DNA from 3 places in the Paenibacillus sp. ACRSA genome. Region 3 is predicted to be linked to each of the others. Evidence: riboswitches for the same ligand, from Rfam matches in the RefSeq annotation. Region 3 holds a riboswitch; each other region holds the start of a gene.
What was found. Region 3 has a riboswitch for cobalamin ahead of nikB (nickel ABC transporter permease). Riboswitches for the same ligand answer to the same signal wherever they lie in the genome.
Positions count from the first base shown of each region.

Region 1: it holds a riboswitch for cobalamin, as region 3 does, so the genes downstream of both, MH215_RS09895 (ABC transporter substrate-binding protein) here and nikB (nickel ABC transporter permease) in region 3, are expected to answer to the same signal.
Region 2: it holds a riboswitch for cobalamin, as region 3 does, so the genes downstream of both, cobJ (precorrin-3B C(17)-methyltransferase) here and nikB (nickel ABC transporter permease) in region 3, are expected to answer to the same signal.

Region 1 is NZ_JAKRNP010000003.1:60,612-67,107, forward strand. Features, by position in the region: gene cobT (nicotinate-nucleotide--dimethylbenzimidazole phosphoribosyltransferase) at 1-550, opposite strand, end outside; gene MH215_RS09885 (ABC transporter ATP-binding protein) at 594-1,493, opposite strand; gene MH215_RS09890 (FecCD family ABC transporter permease) at 1,490-2,536, opposite strand; gene MH215_RS09895 (ABC transporter substrate-binding protein) at 2,533-3,531, opposite strand; cobalamin riboswitch at 3,808-3,957, opposite strand; gene MH215_RS09900 (histidine phosphatase family protein) at 4,117-4,761, opposite strand; gene cbiB (adenosylcobinamide-phosphate synthase CbiB) at 4,755-5,732, opposite strand; gene MH215_RS09910 (adenosylcobinamide amidohydrolase) at 5,770-6,496, opposite strand, start outside.
Region 2 is NZ_JAKRNP010000004.1:506,741-513,236, reverse strand. Features, by position in the region: gene MH215_RS15725 (precorrin-8X methylmutase) at 1-256, opposite strand, end outside; gene cobK (precorrin-6A reductase) at 340-1,110, opposite strand; gene MH215_RS15715 (sirohydrochlorin chelatase) at 1,107-2,345, opposite strand; gene cobJ (precorrin-3B C(17)-methyltransferase) at 2,496-4,427, opposite strand; cobalamin riboswitch at 4,762-4,951, opposite strand; gene MH215_RS15705 (uroporphyrinogen-III synthase) at 5,193-6,017, opposite strand; gene MH215_RS15700 (GerAB/ArcD/ProY family transporter) at 6,150-6,496, opposite strand, start outside.
Region 3 is NZ_JAKRNP010000010.1:58,288-64,783, reverse strand. Features, by position in the region: gene melA (alpha-glucosidase/alpha-galactosidase) at 1-963, opposite strand, end outside; gene MH215_RS23035 (AraC family transcriptional regulator) at 1,157-1,999, shown strand; cobalamin riboswitch at 2,074-2,264, shown strand; gene nikB (nickel ABC transporter permease) at 2,441-3,379, shown strand; gene nikC (nickel transporter permease) at 3,380-4,213, shown strand; gene MH215_RS23020 (ABC transporter substrate-binding protein) at 4,227-5,828, shown strand; gene MH215_RS23015 (ABC transporter ATP-binding protein) at 5,825-6,496, shown strand, end outside.

The DNA.
Region 1 (6,496 bases), on a different contig from region 3:
TTGTATTGCCAATCCCCATCTCTCCAGTTACAAATATCTGCGTGCCTCTGTCCACTTCTGACGTGACCACTTCGGCACCAACCAGGATCGCTTGGATCGCTTCGTCCCGAGTCATCGCCTGGCCTTTCGCCATGTTAGCTGTGCCTTTGCGGACTTTGCGGGAAATGAGCTCGGGGTGTTCTAGCTCAGCATTCACTCCAATATCTACACAGAGTACATCTGCCCCAGCATGCCGGGCAAGTACGTTAACGGCAGCTCCGCCCGCCAGAAAATTAAGAACCATCTGCGGTGTTACCTCAGCAGGGAATGCACTGACACCTTCGGCAACTACACCATGGTCTGCTGCCATCACGATCACCGCTCGACGTTCCAAGCAAGGACGACTCTGTCCCGTAATGCCTGCTAGACGAATAACGAGTTCCTCCAGTTTGCCAAGACTGCCTGGCGGCTTCGTGAGGATATCCACATGAGCTGCAGCTTCTGCCGCGACCTGCTCATGAGGACCAGTGATTCGACGTATTAACTGCTCCAACACCTGTTCATTACGCATACAACTAGCACTTCCTTCATCAATATGTGAGTATATACCCCGATCAATTCTTCGGCTCTTCATGCTCCCGGCGCAGCAGCAACTGAGGGATACCATGATCTGGATGCTTCACCATCGCTGGGTTCACCTGGAAAATCTCCCGAATATGTTCTTCAGTCATCAATGCATGAGGGGTTCCAGAGCCAGCATTTTCGCCTTCTTTCAAAGCCAGAATATGATCACAAAATTGTGCAGCTAGGTTCAGATCATGCAGCACTGCCACAATCGTAATTGGATTTCTTTGACGCCATGTCGATAATAACTCCATAAATTGTAATTGATAACGAATATCCAGAAACGTTGTAGGCTCGTCTAACAAAAGAATACTTGGTTCCTGTGCCATCACTTTAGCAAGGGCTACTCGCTGTCGTTGTCCTCCACTGAGTGCATCCAGAGGACGATCCGCAAGCTCGGATAGACCTAATTCCTCCAGCACACGATCAACGATCTTCTCGCCGTCTCTAGAATCACGGCCAAGCCAGTTTTGGTAAGGATAACGCCCCATTTCCACAACATCCCTTACCGGATATGAGATTGCAGGTAGGCCATCCTGTTGCAGAACAGCAATCATACGAGACAGATCCTTCCGGCTATACGAAGTGATATTCCTGCCATTCAGTCGAATACTGCCCTCACTAACCGACTCCGTGCCAGCCAATAGTTGAAGCAAGGTTGATTTGCCACTTCCGTTAGGACCTACAACACCCCACCAATCGCCTTCTGCGATCTGCCAGCTCACACCATTTAACGCCTGATGCTCACCATACCGTTTACCTGCCCCATCTACTTCAATCAAAGGTTTACTGATGTTGCGCTGAGCATTGAAGCTCGGATCTGCCTGTTTCCCCGTATAATTAGGTTCATTCCGATTGGCATGCACCGTTTGGTTCGTGTCTTTACTCATGGCATCATCCCTTTACGAAGCTTCTTATTTCTGTGCAAAAGGTAGGCGAAGAATGGGGCACCGACAAATGCGGTAACAACGCCCAGCGGAATTTCAGTTGGCGCCAATACCGTTCGAGCAATCGTATCCGCCCACACCATGAAGATGGCTCCGCCAATTGCAGATAGTGGAACCAGCAGGCGATAATCAGGTCCTACGATCAATCGAAGAATATGCGGAATCACAAGTCCTACAAATCCGATGACACCTGACACTGATACAGCTCCTGCCGTGAGCAATGTGCCAACCGCCAGCACCGATAGCTTCAATCCATCCACCTTTACTCCAATATGAGCTGCCTGCCGCTCTCCCAGAGCAAGCACATTTAACGAGCGTGCACGACTCCAGAGGAAGATCAGACCAAGCAGAAAATATGGGAAAAGGATGGCCGTATACGACCACCCACGCAGTGCCAGACTTCCCATCGTCCAGTATATAATTTCGTTAATCGTCTGTTTCGACATGGTCGATAGGAAGGAGACAACTGCCCCTAGGAAACTTTGCATGACCACGCCCGCCAGAATCAGGCTATGAGTTGGTATTTTTCGACCCTCACGAGCCAGTGCCAATACGAACCATAGCGTCAACACGCCGGTTAGGAACGCAACCAAAGGCAAGGTCCAGATTCCGATTAATGCATATTGTAATCCGAAGAAAATCAGAAACGCTGCACCCACCGATGCACCAGATGATACGCCTAACGTAAACGGATCTGCAAGAGGGTTACGAAGCACCCCTTGGAAGCCAGCACCCGCTATTGCTAGAGAGGCACCCACGAGCACGGCAAGCAGTACGCGCGGGAAACGTACCTTCCATATAATCTGTTCTGCTGCTGTGCTCCAATCGGGAGTAATCCAATCCCCAATCCACGGAATGTGATGCAGCAGAATACCTGCAATGTCACGGACAGGCAAGGATACTGAACCAATGCCCGTGCAGATCAGCACCGTCAACACAAGTAGTCCTATCCCAGCCGTCCCGTACACCGCTAGCTTTTTACTCATTGGAACAGATCAGGGTAGATCGCTTTAGCTACGGCTTTCAGACCTTCTGTTACACGTGGTCCTGGACGGCTAAGTAGGTTGGCATCTAGACCGATAACCGCATCGTCTTTTACCGCAGTAATCTGATCCCAGCCGCTACGAGCTTTGATAATTTGATCCAGTGTTTTGGAATTCTCATCAATGACATCATTGGCATACAGAATTACATCTGGGTTCGCAGCAATGATATTTTCTTCATTAATTTCATTCCAGCCTTGCAAATCAGAAGCAACGTTGTTTCCTCCAGCAAGTGTGATCAACTCATCCATGAACTCACCTTTACCCACTGTCCAGCCCGGGGAAAATTCAACATATACGTTCTTCTTCTCTTCCGGTTTAACCGCCTTCACCGCTTCAGTAACATCGGCTACATCCTGCTTCATCTTCGCGACGATCTCTTGTGCTTTTTCCTGTGTATCTGTAATTTGACCAAATGTCTCAATGTTGTTCGCTACATCATCTACTGATTTTGGATCAGTCTTGAAAATAACAATCCCCAGGTCACGGAATTTCTTCACCGCTTCTTCATTCATGGAAATACCTGTGAATACGATGTCTGCATCCGCTGCGATGATGGACTCTTCATTCGGTTTAGATACGCCGCCCATTTTCGGCTTCGTTGTAGCTGCTTCAGGGTAATCATCAAAATCAGATACACCTACGATCTGCTCGTCCAATCCAAGGGCGAACAATGACTCTGTCTCCGCTGGAGATACAGATACAATTTTGGCTGGTGCCTTTTCAAACGTGAATGTCTCACCCGTTGCATCTGTAACGGTAATTGGATATTGTGTCTTGAGATCCGTTGTTGTCTGTTCTTGACTCTGTTCCTGTGCAGGTTGCTGTGATGCTCCTGACCCCTCATTCGTTGTTGCATTGCCACATCCAGCCAAGGCCAGTGCCAGAGCCGCTGCACTAAGCAGGGACGCTACGCTTTTCCAATTCTTGATACTCATTGTATTCATTCTCCCCTTCTCTATCTGTTCTATTAATCCTCTGTCGTGCTCAAAAACTAAATGCCCATGTCTTGATGTTCCTGTATAAGGTTGAACTTCAACATTTACACGTTATCGGAGAGTGAAGAACCAATATTGGAACAATAAAAATCCCCAATCCTTACAACAGGATCAGGGATAACGTCTCGCATATGGCGTGCTCTACGCATGATGAATCACCTGCGCTGTTCATACACAGAACACTGCCCGAAACGCTGTCCTTTCCTCGAAGGAACACCGGTCTTTACGTCCAGGGCAGGTAACCTGACTTACAGGATTATTCCTGATTCACAGTGGCGGGACCGTGCCGGATTTACACCAGCTTCCCTATTTCATCCGCTTGCGTACATGGTATGAATACACATAACCATGCAACTCTAATGCATACGGAACCCTTGGTCGCTTATGATATAAACATTCAATTGAGCATATTAGTTATATGCGTATGGTTGAGCACCTAATCACTAATTAGCCCCATCAGACCTATACGCATCGTCACACGTCTGTTGTGATTATAGGTTATATTGTACAACCTTACAAGCCGATTCAAGGAAAAGCTATCCGGCTTCCGATCCAGCCGCTCTCCCCGTATTCCAGTCTAACCTTAATGGCTTGCCCTGGAATAACCTGCGTATCCCAGAAGTTCAGATCAGGGATTAAGCGAGATATCGCATATCGGATTACACCACCATGTGTAACGATGCCAATCTGAGGTACATCAACCGTTACTGGTTCGGACAATGCATTGTGCAACAAGCAAGTATTCAGAAAAGAATCAATCCTTGCAGTAAACGCTTGCCACGACTCGCCATTGGGTGGTGTGACGTGCTGTGGATCATCAATCCAATCTCGATATTGTTGAATGTGTTGCAGTTGATCATATGTCTTCCCTTCCCACTCTCCAAAATCAATCTCTCTGAGCCGTGCATCTAAATGTGCCTGTTCTCGCTGCAATGGAGCGATATCTAAGAGGGTCTGTTGACAACGCAGTAAATCACTGGAATAGAGCCTGCTCCAACCGATGTTGCGCAGCAGTTCAGCGAGCGGGGCGAGCTCTTGTTTCGCTTCTGGTAGGAGACCGATATCCGTATGCCCAAGATATCTTTTTTCCTGATTCCACAATGTCGTCCCATGACGGATAAAAATAAGATCACAAGAAAGTAGGGTATTCTCCATATTCATAATCACCATGATAGCGTGCCTCCAGCCAACCAGACGACAAGTGAAACAAGTACACACAGTATGACAAATGAACCTGCCGACCAGAACATCAGGCGGGTCGTACGCACAATATCCTCTGCACCCATTAAGCGAGTCGGTTCTCCCATATATGCACGAAAAGACGAGACCCCATGATACACGTTATGCCCACCCAGTCTGATCCCGAGCGCACCTGCAACGGCAGACTCGGGAAAGCCGCTATTTGGGCTCGGATGCAGTCTTGCATCCCGGGATACCATCTGTGCTGCTCTTCTTGCATCTAGCTTCATAACCCATGCTCCACTAATCAATAATAAAGCCGTGATGCGAGCTGGAATCCAGTTAGCCCAATCATCCAGACGAGCGGATGCCCAGCCGAGATGCAGGTATTTATCGTTTTTGTAACCGACCATGGAATCTAGTGTATTGACGGCTCGATATGCCATGGCAAGCGGCGCGCCGCCGATAAGGGCGTAGAACAAAGGAGACACGATAGCATCCACAATATTCTCAGCCACCGTCTCAACCGTTCCCCTTACAACCTCAGGTTCATCTAGATGCGCTGTATCACGTCCTACAATCATGCCAAGAGCGCGCCTCGCAGCAGGAAGATCTCCCTTAACGAGATGACGATATACTTCCATCCCTGCATCCTTTAATCCTTTGGAAGCAATCGTTGTCGCAATCAATATGACCTCAGCTACCACTGCAACCATCGGATGAATATGTGCAAGGAGATAGATCAGTCCCCAAGTCATGGCAAAAGAACCACCTGCAATCAAGATCGGAAACCAGATTCCCGCCTTTTTGAGGCCTTGATTGGAAGTGACACGAGATCGTATAACCCGCTCCAGTGCAGAAATGGCTTTCCCCATACCGATGACTGGATGAGGAATCCACCTTGGATCTCCGATACAACGATCTAATATGTACGCTGCAACGATGATCCAAGCTCCTGTCATGCCGATCCAGAATGACGAAGAAAACCATTGATTTAATTCATGTATCATTGTTTGTTGTTCCTCCCGCCACATTGCACCAGCGCCCGGCCTGCAAACTTTCCGTAATCGTATCATAGACAAGTCTGCCAATGACTGAACCTAGAACGGTGGCTGTTCCCGCATAAGTCAAAAGCGGTTTCTGCTGATCCTGACTCACCGCGAGCACAATTGCATCTGTGGTGGTTCCAGTAGCCGTTAGACCATTCTCGGAATCTCTCACCCCAACATCAGCCAGTGCAGCAGCCTTCGCTTCTACCGCAGTCTGTATCGCATTCACCATAGCTCCGCTCGTCAAGCGACCGTTCAACCACAACATCATATTAATGGTGCCAGGTGTGTACGCTCCATCCAGCTGCTGGACAGCATCAGTTCGATTCCCCATAGCATCAAATACCACTCTTGGTGAACCGGCGCGTGCAGCATTCGATACACCTGCCGTTGTACAGCATAGAAGCCCAAAGTCAGAGTTCGCATACTCTTGAATTGAAGTATGTTCCAAACGGACGGCTGTCAGCAAACCGGTACACGCATCCTCTCGTTCCTTCCACTCACGGAGTAGACACTGTATATCGCGCGGAGGATCGTCACAGCGATAATGCTTATCTACATAAATGTTAAATATCCGATCCAGTTCAACCATGCCCCCGCCATAGACTGCACTGGAGATCGCAGTAGCTACAGAGGGAATGCATGCTTTTACATGACGTTCTTGTGCGCTAATTGTC
Region 2 (6,496 bases), on a different contig from region 3:
GAATCATCTGTACATCGGCAATAACAGATTGTCCACCACGTAGTGCTGCAATCCCGGCTTGGATCGCATCAGGGTGGAATACCATGCTCCGGCCCAGTTCAAAGTCAGCAGATGCATGAATGACACGTTGCACGACTGGATATTGCTCATCCGTGAACGGATGCTCGCCTAGCTCCTCGGTAATCATCTCGAAGCTTTTGCCTTCAATCTCCTGTGGCTGTACTGTCAGCGGTTTGAAATCTGTTTTGAAATCCATCATGCATTCACTCCTAAAAGGGATTATGAAATTAATTCATTCATTTAAAATTAAATGTTGAAAATTTGGACTATATAAGTGGATTATGGCACCAGTATACGGCTCAGCTCACCCAGTACACCTTCAAATTCATCAAATACCGTTCCAAACTCCGCCTCAGGACGTGAGATCAAAACCACATGAATACCCTGTTCTAACGCAGATTGAATTTTCTCATCGACCGCTCCCGTTTTGCCGCTCTCCTTGGTCACCATAACGGTTGTGGCGTAATGCCTGTACAATGCTTCATTCATCTCACGTGAAAATGGCCCCTGCATCGCAATAATATTGCGTTGTTCCATACCTAGCTCATTACATTTCTCCATATTATCGAGACGGGGAAGCATACGAGCAACGAGACGAATATCTGGGTCTCCGAGCAGGTGCTTCGTGAAAATTTGTAATGTTTTGCTGCCTGTTGTTAGCATCACAGAACCCTTGAGCTCTTTCGCTTGCTGTGCCGCTTCATCATATGAAGAAACCACATGTAACAACGGGTGGTCGTCGTAGGCAAGTCCTGTACGCTCATAACGAATGTACGGAATACCCGCTTGTTTGGCTGCTTCCATTGCATTGGCATGTGCCTCTTCAGCAAATGGGTGGCTCGCATCTACGATGGCTTGACTGCCTTGTTCTTGCACCAGTTCTACCATGGCTTGAATCGTCAAACGACCTGTGCGTACCGGCAAACCTGCCTCTGACAGACTATTCGCCGCGCTCTCGGTCACTACAGATGTCAGCACCTCTGTACCTTGCTGCTGAATTTGTAATGCGAGCTCCCGTGCATCGCTTGTTCCACATAACATGAAGATCATGAGCCCTTCACCTGCTCCTCCGCTACAGCAATCTGTGCGTTAGTTGTCTGCTCATCTGTCTCGGCATGTGAAGGCACATCATGGTGATGACCGGAAATGATTTCTTGATCATGATGAGTATGATGTAACTCGCCATCGTGATCGTGATGGAAATCAGGCGCCAGCTTCTGATCAGCCTTCTCGTGTTCATTTTCCGCATGCACATGCAGATGATCATGATGTTCATGAGTGTGGTCGTGCGTATGTTCATGATGGTGATCGTGTGCATGAGTCTCTTCGTGGTGATGATGGTCATGCCCGTGATCATGGTGATGGTCGTGATCATGATGGTGGTCATGGTGATGATCATGGTCGTGGTCGTGATCATGGTCATGATCGTGATGATGATGGTGATGTTTCGCCGCTTCCAGTCTGAACTGGCAATTATCACAGTTAGCAGCTACACGTCCATTTAAGCCTTCATTAGCCCGTTCCAGCACCACTTCCACCAGTTGTGGATGTAGGCCGAAATATCCTCCGATCTCAACCTGAACATCTGGATGTGCTGCTGCGAATTCTGCCGTCATCTCATCAATACGTTTAATGAGCACACCTGTGAACAGGAAGTACGGCATCACGATAATTTTCTTAGCTCCAAGCAGAAGGCAACGTTGCAGTCCATCTGGGAAGGAGGGCTGAGTTACACCGATAAAGCTACTCTCCGCCCACTTGTAGGGCAACTTCTCCCACAACATCCGAGTCATTTTGAAAAAGTCACTGTTCGCATCAGGGTCACTACTGCCACGTCCAAGCACCAGGATCGCAGTCTCTTCATCCGTTGCCACTGGTGCAGTCGCTACAGCTGCTCCCCCGCCTGAACTTGCGTGTACAGGCTGCGCTTCCTGCAAACGGGTCTGCATAATCTGAATAACTTTCTCATGCACACCAATAGGACGGCCGTAGATAAACTCCACTTCCGGATAACGTGCTTTGGCACGGTCAATGGCATTTGGAATATCGATTTTGGCATGACCTGCTGCGAACAAAATAATGGGTACGAGTACGACGCGAGTCGCGCCCTTATCAACACATGCCGTTACGCCTTGGGCAATACCTGGTTTAGCTAACTCCAAAAAACAAGTTTCCACAATCGTATTCTTCGGTGCTTTCTCTGCCACCGTGTTTGCAAACTCCATTAACTCCCGATTTCCCTCAGGATCACGGCTACCGTGTCCCACCAGCAATATCGCATTCATCTCCGGTTAATTCCTCCCCAGCCTGATCTTCAGATCTAGGCATCTCATCAAGTAGTGTTTGTGTTCCATTCATGCATATCAACAATTGCATGCTTCCACATATTCATTTCACGGTGTAGTCTAGATACTTTTTTCTTTTTGCGCAGAAGACTAGTCACCACAGATCGGATTAACTTCCACCGTAACGGGTTCATCCACATGGCGGAAGCCTTGAATCACGCCAACACGTTTGAAAAATTTATGAAAACGTTCATTCGGATGTCCTTTTTCTCGATACTCTGCGACAATCCGTTCCACAATGCCACCAATCTCATCTCCCGTAATGCCTTCAGCCACGGGTTGTGCAGGATGAGCATTACGTCCGAATTTCTTACCGCCAAGGAACAGGTCATACCCGCCTTTGCGATACACAATACCGATATCCTCAAGCACCGCACCATAACAAGCCATCCCACATCCATTGAGGGCAACGCTTGTTTCCTTCGGAGCATTCAATCCACCAATAACGGCCTGCAAATGATTAGCCATCGGCACGGCATCATCCTTTTCCATGTCGCAGAAGTCACATGCTTTCACTTTAATGACATCCCCGATCGGCACTACGATAAATTTCGCTGCCCGCAGCTCATCTACGAGTCGATCCGGCTCAAAGGTTGGCACTCGCAAAATAATCTGGTGCTCTGGTGTATACTCCAGCTCCCCCTCTTCACTCGCGCACTGTGCGAGCAGTGCCATCTGCACAGCAGTGAACTTCTTGTTGCCGACGCCAGGCGATACGCCAACTTCGAACAGCGGCAGCTTCTGCCCTGGTGCGGGCGCAGTGCGCACCGCCGTAGCGACCGCGGCCTGCGGTGCTTCGCCGCTCACGCCAGGCGCAGCAGGCGCCGCATCCAGCCAGCGGCGAGCGGACTCGCCCGCCAGGGCACCGCCTACCGCGAGCCGCGTTAGCGCTTCCGCCGCTAGCTCAGCGGCGCCCGCTTGCGGCGAAGCAACCGCTAAGCGCGGCGCGGCTTCTGCCGGCGCTGACGCTGGCCGCTCGCCAGCAAGCACGGCGGTGCCGCCGCCAGCCGGGTGCGATGCCTGCGCAGCAGAAGCTCCTGCACCGGCAAGCGGCTGGCTCTGCGGAGCTGGGCCTGTTCCGGCGCTAACGCCGGGCATGGCTGGCTCCGCCTGGGGCTTCGCGGCTTGTGCTTCGCGAGCCGCGTCCACGCCCGCTGCCTCACCGGAGGTGGCAGCGCGGGCTTCTTTTGCGCCGAGCGACCATGGCTCGGCTTCGGTGCGAAGTCGCTCATGAGGTCTGAGCGACTGTTCTGCGGTATTCAGCGTATATTTGCGCTGATACCCACGTGGAGTGACCATGAGCCCTTCGTACATCATGGTCGAGGAGTTACCGATGATCACGGTGGTCAGCATACCGATGTCATGATTAAGCATGTCCTCCAGGGTAGTCATGACAACGTCCTGACGATCCCGGTAAGCGCTTTTGACCAATCCAACTGGAGTCTTGGGATCACGGTAACGAAGCAGCATCTCCTGTGTCTCGACAATTTGACGTGTTCTCCGCCCACTGCGCGGGTTATAGAGTGCAATAACAAAGTCAGCTGATGCCGCTGCCTCAACCCGGCGAATAATCGTATCCCATGGGGTAAGATGGTCACTTAAGCTGATCGTACACGCATCATGCATCACCGGTGCGCCCAGTAGCGATGCACAGGAATTGATAGCCGATACACCTGGGATGATTTCAACAGCAACGCCGCTCCCAGGCTTCCATCCCTGTTCCATCAACACCTCATAGACTAGACCTGCCATACCATATACACCGGCGTCACCACTGGAGATTACCGCAACAATTTTGCCCATTTCGGCTTGTCTAACAGCTTCTTGAGCCCGGCTTACTTCCTCTGTCATCCCCGTCCGCACGATCGCTTGTCCGTTCAACAACGGCCGAATGAGATCGACATACGTGTTGTAGCCGATGATAACCTCGCTCTCCTGGAGCGCCTCCAGTGCACGATTCGTAATATGTTCCATCGCGCCTGGGCCAAATCCGATGACCAGCAACTTACCTTGACCTTGCATCTCTTCTCCTCCTCCATCACCCTGAGTAAACCTATACATTCCATAATTCCGTTCAGCAACTTCTATATAAATAGGCTTCATGAAACAGCATTTTGTTCAAAAATGGACAAGTGCATTCGATCAACAACGATTCATATCTCATTCTCTTAAAATCAAAAAATCCCATCCTACAATCGGATGGGATACGTATGTACGTACACTCAAGAAAACAACCACAAGACGTGAATACAGAGCATCGTCCAGTTGTTGAATACGCCAAATAAAAGGCCTACCAGGCGAACCGTCTGTCCGCCTGTCTCCTGATTATTCGTACACCACTCCTTTCCGCGAAGGGTTTGGTGACACATGTAAGGTAGGTCTCCTGGCTCTGGATCATTAGCTTCTTCTTCTGCCTTCCCCGAATAACGAGTGACATCAACCAAAAAAGAGCTTCACCATTACAGTGGCGGGACCGCTCGGGATTTGCACCCGATTCCCTGTTATCTCTTGCCTGACGCAAGAGCACCTTACTTGTTTTCATATATGAGCATAATGCTGAATAATTTGTTTTTATCATAACATCGCTGCGGAAAAAATGTCCATGTTTAAGATATGAGTGAACCACCTAACTTTCTTCTGTTTTATGGGTATCGATTGGAAGCTGACAACGGGAAAATAGCAAAAATCCTGACCCAAAATGGATCAGGATGACCTGTTCATACAATGAAACACAGTATGATCTATATTCAAACTCGTTTTAGCAAACTTATCTTTGTTGATTGTTGCTTAAGCTTTGTCCACGTGTGCAGCCGCATAGTAACGTCCTAGCTCCACGATCAGGGCACCCATCTTCTCTTCTTCTGGCACAACAAGTGCCTCAATGCCCTCTTCACGCATCGCATTCGCCGTAACTTTACCTACAGAGGCAGGAACGACCCCTTCACGAAAGGCTTGCAGCATCTGCTCTAGCTTCCCCTGGGAAGTGGCATATGCCGTCAAAAAGCGAACTTGGGGTCCACTTGTAAAAGCTACCGCATCAACCTCATGGTTCACAATCTCATTCAATAGCTGTTCTAATTCATGATCCTCTGGAGGGACATGGCGATAAGGTAACACTTGTCGAACCTCTGCACCTTGTTCTTGCAGCCAGTTTACCAGCTTCGGTGCTGTCTCACCATGTAGCTGCAATATCACTTTTTTCCCTGCAAGATCATGTGATTCCAATTCCCGAATTAACCCATCTGTACTGCCATCATCATCCCGAACTAATGGATTCAGCTTCCGCTTGCGAAGTGCATTCACCGTCTTGTATCCACGCGCTGCAATGGATGATTCAGATAAAGAGTCCAATAATTGACCCGCAACTTCCATGTCCTCTGCCATATCAAATAGCGCATCCAAACCCATACCTGTTGTCAGTATAGCCCAATCCGGTGAATCAGAGATCCAAGATACGAGGCCATCACGAATATTCCGATCATCCAAAAACACCGTTCCCTGTGCAGGTCGCACGAGTGGGATTCCACCCATTTTCTCGACGAGCAGGGACATTTCCTTCGATTTGCGTGGTCCTGTAAGTGCTACACGTATGCCTGCCAAATGTTGAGCCATTCAAGTTCCCCCCAGTTCGTTCAGCCGAACGTTCTTCAGTCTGACTACAGTATACAGGGTAGTCCTGTGGAGGGAAACCTTGTTCATGCCATTTGGTTCCTGTTCAGCTATAACGTTTTTTTATGAAAAGGATCAGGAAGGCTGAAGCTCTCCAGCTTGATGATCTGTATTCTCATCCCTTTTCTTCTGATCTTTCGAAGTCGGTTCTTTTGAATCCGACGTATGCTTCTGCCCTCCACGATCACCACTCTCCTTAGCCGCGGAGGGTTGTCGATCTTGTTTACGAGGATGCAGAAACAGAAATATTAGAATCGGTAACAACACCTCAAACAAAATGGCAACCCACGTCCATTCTCTTGTAAATCGAAAGAGTTGGATTGCATTCCGGAAGAACCAGAACGCACAGACAAAACCGAGTAAGGCAACCGGTCCCGTTAACATCTTACCGGATACTTTCGGAATCATACGTTTCATCCCCC
Region 3 (6,496 bases):
ATTGGTCTCCATCGCCTCCATGATATGAGAAGCGTATTCCCGGCTGCGGGTGTGCTCAATGTTTTCGCTGGCAAACAGTTTCTCTCGCATTTCTTTCCAGCCTTCAATCTGGTTCACACAGCGACGTGGATATTCATCCAGTGGAATGTTGAACCGTTCGATCAGTTCAGGATAGTTACGTTTGATAAAGTATGGGTGATACTCAGCGTTATGCTCGGAGGATTCCGTTACATAGTAGCCAAAACGTTGCATGAGTTCAAAACGAACCATGTCATTATGCTGTTCCTTTTGTTTTTCTTTCGCCAAACGTTTGATCTCAGGATAGAGATCCTGTCCATCACGTGTGACTTCCAGCAGCCATGCCATGTGGTTAATGCCCGCAATCTTAGCAACCACGCCTGTCTGATCGATGCCCAGGGCATCAAACAGATGAGGCACACAGATCTGCACACTATGACACAGTCCTACCGTTTTGATGCCGCCATGTACGTTCATGACATTGGTAAGCACGGCCATCGGATTCGTGTAATTCAAGAACCAAGCATCTGGGCACACTTCCTGCATATCCCGGGCAAAATCGAGCATCACCGGAATGGTACGCAGGTTACGGAAGATTCCCCCAATGCCAAGCGTGTCTGCAATCGTCTGACGCAATCCATATTTCTTCGGAATTTCAAAATCGGTAATCGTACACGGATCATATCCGCCCACTTGAATTGCATTAATGACATATTTGGCTCCGCGTAGAGCTTCTTTGCGATCCGTATATACTTTCACGCTACAGCGGCTTCCTAGAGAACGTGCCATGCTGGTTAACAAACGCTCCGAATCGCTCAGGCGCTCGGCATCAATATCATACAAAGCCAGCTCGAAATCTTGCAGTGCTTCGGTCATCATAACGTCACCTAGTACATTTTTGACAAAGACGGTGCTTCCTGCACCGAGGAATGTAATTTTGCTCATCTAAAGTTCAGCCTCCCTGAATTTGTTGTACCTTCACTATAGGCTCATTCGAGGAGGATAACTATGGTGCAACCTATCTTAAATATGGCATAATCCCATTTATGGTGTCGCTTACAAAGACAATATGCCGTGTTTACCTGTTATAATATGAACAACGATCATTGGTGCGTATTGACGGAAGGGAGTGCTTGAGATGGGTCGAATCGAGATGAACGTAGTTTCTTTAGACTGGACACAGATGGAGCTGGTACTCCTGTTTTTCGGATGGGAGGACTGTGAGCCATCTCATTATTGGGGGTCGGGTGTACGGGATTCTTACATTATTCATTACATTCATGAAGGGCGAGGCACAGTGCAAATGGAGAACAAGGAATACCATCTCTCCCAGGGACAGGGGTTCCTCATTGTTCCCGATACAATTATCCATTATCAGGCGGATGCCAATGATCCATGGACATATTCGTGGTTTGGGTTCAGAGGTGTACATGCCAAGACATTTATGCAGCGTGCCTATCTAAGTCCAGAACACCCTGTGTTCGAAGCCCAGGACCCTGCATGGTTCAATCAGTTGTATACTGATATGGTTCAGACCTCGTCACGACATGGTGGGGATGTGTTTAGCCAAAGCCTGTTATACCGGTTAATTGCGGAGCTGATTGCTTCTTCCCCCGAGACGGAAGAACAGACCCATCGTCCTGTGTCCACCAAGGAAGAATATATTCGTCAGGCTCTTCAATATATGGAGAACCGATACAGTCAGAAGACTTCCATTCTGGATATCGCTCAATCTGTTGGGCTGGATCGAACATATCTCTCAGGGCTTTTCAAGGAGCGGTATGGCAAGTCACTTCAGACGTTCTTTCTTGAATATCGGATCCACCGCGCGGCTGAGCTGCTGCAAAACCCTGTATTGTCCATTAGTGAGGTAGCCCATTCAGTAGGTTACACCGACCCGTTGTTATTTTCTAAGATGTTCAAGCGGGTAACCGGAGTATCCCCCAAAGCATCAAGATCACAGCCTAATCTAACGATATAAATCGTTTATTTTAATTTCATGTAATAAAAGTTTTGAACATTATTGGCCTGCCAGCTATACTTGTACAGAAACCAATTGAATATGTGGAATTAGGTGCTTTATCGATTCGGATAAAAGCTTAATAGGGAAGTCCGGTGTAATACCGGCGCGGTCCCGCCACTGTAACAGAGGAGTTATACAGCGTATTGCCACTGGTGTAAGCCGGGAAGGTGCTGTCTGACGATGATTCTGGAGCCAGGAGACCTGCCTAATTTAACGACACGTTAGTAACCTACGGGAGATAGGAAGGTGTTTAGAGAAGCATGATTTTTTCTGAAAATCTGTCTATTTAAGGCGTCCTTATCCGGTAACACGGAGAAGGGCGCTTTTTTGATAGACCGGTATAGATTGTACCATTCCATTGCAGAGCGATGGAGCTTGGGGGAGAGGACGTCTGAACGCGTGAGCAGATACATCATTAAAAGATTAGTTCAACTGGTAGCCGTATTGTTCGGCATTACCTTTCTGACTTTCCTGTTAACCTACTTGTCTCCAGGAGACCCGGCGAGGCTAATGCTGATGTCCACGGGGATCACGCCAACCGACGAGTTGGTCAGACAGGTGCGGAGTCAGCTTGGACTCGACCAGCCCTTTTGGATGCGTTATGGGACATGGCTGGGGCAGGTGCTGCAAGGTGATTTTGGTACTTCCTATAAGTATGACCGCCCTGTAGTAGACATATTGTTGTCTCGTCTACCAGCAACACTACGACTAACAGGCAGCGCTATGCTTATCGTCATCGTTATCTCTTTTCCACTGGGGATCCTCTCGGCAATTTATCGGAATAAATGGTTGGATTATGTGATTCGTTTATTCTCTTTTGCTGGGTTGTCCATGCCAAGCTTCTGGCTAGGAATGTTACTGATGCTCGTATTTGGCGTTCAATTGAAGCTGCTGCCAGTGATGGGGAGCACGGGATGGAACAGCCTCATCCTGCCTACCTGTACACTGGCGGTTCCGCTGATTGCACAATACAGCAGGCAGATTCGAGCGGTTATGCTGGATGAAATGTCTCAGGACTATGTGAGCGGAGCGAGATCCAGAGGTGTGAAGGAGAGACAGGTCATTATGCATCATATTTTGCCGAACGCACTCTTGCCGATTGTAACCTTGATGGGCATGTCTACCGGGACATTATTAGGCGGTGCAGCTATTGTAGAGAGTCTGTTTGTGTGGCCAGGCGTAGGTCAGATGGCGGTGGATGCCATTTTCACAAGGGATTACCCGTTGATACAGGGTTACGTCATGTGGATGGCGACGATATATGTCACGCTGAATCTGCTTGTTGATCTATGGACGCATCTGCGGGATCCTCGGATTCGACTGGAAGTGGATGTGTAGATGAGCGAAATGATGCAGGTATTCAAACAAAATCGTTGGTTTACGTTAATTCTAGCCTTAACCGGATGCTGGGTAATTTTAGCGATGATCGCACCGATCTTGGCACCCCATGATCCACTGACAACCAACTTTGCCCATGTGCTGCAACCACCTAGCGCGGAGTATCCCTTGGGTACAGACCAGCTTGGGCGCTGTATTCTGTCACGTCTTCTGTATGGGGCGCGCACATCGTTACTTCTCACCTTTATGATGACGGGTATTGTCTTTGCACTCGGTGTGACGATTGGCATGATATCGGGATTCGCTCGGGGTGTAATAGATACCATATTAATGCGTTTAACAGATACGCTCATGGCTTTTCCAGGGTTGATCTTCGCTATTGCTGTAGTTGGCATGTTGGGACCAGGATTATTCAACACGGTGGTGGCTTTGTCAGTGGTATGGTGGGCGAAATACGCACGTCTTGCCAGAGGGCTTGTCATTTCATTACAGCAAAAAGAGTATGTCGCGGCCGCCGCCTTCGGCGGTGCACGGTGGAGTCAGATCCTTATTAGAACGATCCTACCCAACATGATCTCACCGCTAATCGTCATGGCTATGATGGATGTGGGCGGCATGATGTTATCCATCTCGGGTCTATCCTTCCTCGGACTTGGTGCACAGCCACCTGAACCGGAATGGGGGGCAATGCTGAATGAAGGCAGACGGTATCTACAGACTGCGCCATGGTTGTTAATTTATCCGGGGCTCGCGATATTTGGCACGGTGATGATCTTTAATTTATTGGGAGACAGCCTTCGAGATGTGCTTGATCCTAAGAAAGAAATAAAATAACGGGGGAATGAAAATGAACTTTATTCGCAGGAAGTCACTTATGCTTATGGCGTTATCCATCGTGATGTTATTTGTGCTTGCAGCATGTGGAAGTGCATCCCAGACAACCGATGGAACGGACAAGTCTGGGCAATCAGCGCAATCCGAGCAAACGGATCAGAGCCAACCGGGAAAGCCAACCCACTTAAACGTTGCGTTATTTTGGCTTGGCAGCAATCTGGATCCTGCAGAGGAATGGAATGGTTGGACACTTACGCGTGCAGCAATTGGGGAGACGTTGGTTCAATTTGATGAAAATATGAAGTTGGTTCCCAAAATTGCGGATACGTGGGATCGGATCGATGAGAAGACATGGCATTTCCATATTCGTGATGGCGTAACGTTCCACAATGGCAATAAGGTGACAGCAGAGGCTGTGAAGACATCAATTGAGCGCTCACTGGAATTAAATGAACGGGGACAGTCCACGTTACCAATTGCTTCCATGGCAGCGGAAGGACAAGACCTTACGATCAAGACGACCGAGCCTTACGCATCGCTACTTGGGAATATTGCTGAACCACTGTTTGTCATCGTAGATACCACTGCGGATACATCCAAGTTTAGTAGTGAGCCTATCGCTACAGGCCCATTTATGGTGACATCCTATACCCCGGATCAAGAGATTCGGGTGAAAAAATATGATGGGTATTGGGGCGGTGCAGCTGATCTAGATACGATGACGTTAAAGTATATTAAGGACGATAGCACGCGTGCACTTGCCTTACAATCCGGTGAGATTGATGTGGCTAGTAACGTCGGTCGCAGTAATCTCGCGTTATTTCAAGACGAGAGTCAATATACAATTGATGAAATCCCGAGCCTACGAACACAGTTTGTCTGGTTCAATCTGAAGAATCCTTTGCTGAGTGATCCTGAAGTACGTCAGGCCATTTCGTATGGTATTGATCGAGACATGTATGCGAACACACTTGTGGGAGGTCAGGGAGCCAAAGGACCATTTACGTCAGCTCTTCCATTTGGACATGACCAAATTACCGGATATAGCTACGAGCCCGAGAAGGCTAAACAATTGCTTGATGAAGCGGGCTACAAGGATATGGATGGCGATGGCATTCGGGAAAAAGATGGCGAGAAGTTATCACTCCAGTTGATTCTCAACACGGCGTACGAATCAGATTCCATTGTAGCTGCTGCGATGCAGTCCCAATTGAAGGAGATTGGTATCCAGTTGGAGATGACCTCGTATGAAGATCTGACGGATCATCAGAAGAGTGGTAATTTCGATCTCGCTCTAACAAGCATTAATACCGGCATTACAGGAGATCCACAATATATTCTGGATTTCTACTTCAAGACCGGAGCCGAGTGGAACGTAGGTGGTTATAGCAACAAGAAGCTGGATGGTGTGATCAATCAATTGCATTCGGAATTCGATGTGGAGAAAAGGTATGCTTTGGCGGCGGAAGCGCAACAGATGATTCTGGATGATGCTCCATATCTGTTCGTGACCTACACGCCAATCAATATCGTTAGTAAAAGCACGGTTCAGGGGGCAACGATGTATCCGATCGACTTTTACTTATTAGACCGTAATATCAAGGTTGACCAATGATGAAGCCGCTATTAGATATACGGAATCTTTCGGTGACGTATCAGAGCGGATCAGCCGCGCTACAAGACCTTTCTTTTACCATGAAGGCCGGTGAGATCGTGGGCATTGTAGGCGAGAGCGGCAGCGGGAAGTCTACATTACTTCGTGCGATACTTGGTATGTTACCCGACGGAGGGCAATGTACGAGTGGAGAGGTTTTTTTTCAGGGAAAGTCGATATTAAGCTATTCTCCGGCAGAGTGGGGCCAGATTCGGGGTAAACGGATAGCGATTGTATTTCAGGCGAGCGGTTCGTATCTCAATCCGATTCGTAAAGTGGGAAGCCAATACATTGAGGCCATTCGTGCCCATTTCACTATTTCCAAGAAGACAGCCTACGACATAGCGCTGAACATGTTATCTGGGATGGGATTGCAAGATCCACAGCAGATTATGAATGCATATCCTAACCAGCTCAGTGGCGGAATGAAGCAACGAACGGCTATTGCCATGGCGGTAACGATGGAGCCGGAACTTCTCCTGACCGATGAACCCACCAGTGCATTGGATGTAACGACCCAGCTCGAAGTGCTGAAACGTCTGCATGAACTACGAGATCGAAAAGGAACAGGCATCATAATGGTGACGCATAATATGGCGGTTGCAGCCCATATGGCAGATCAGATCGGT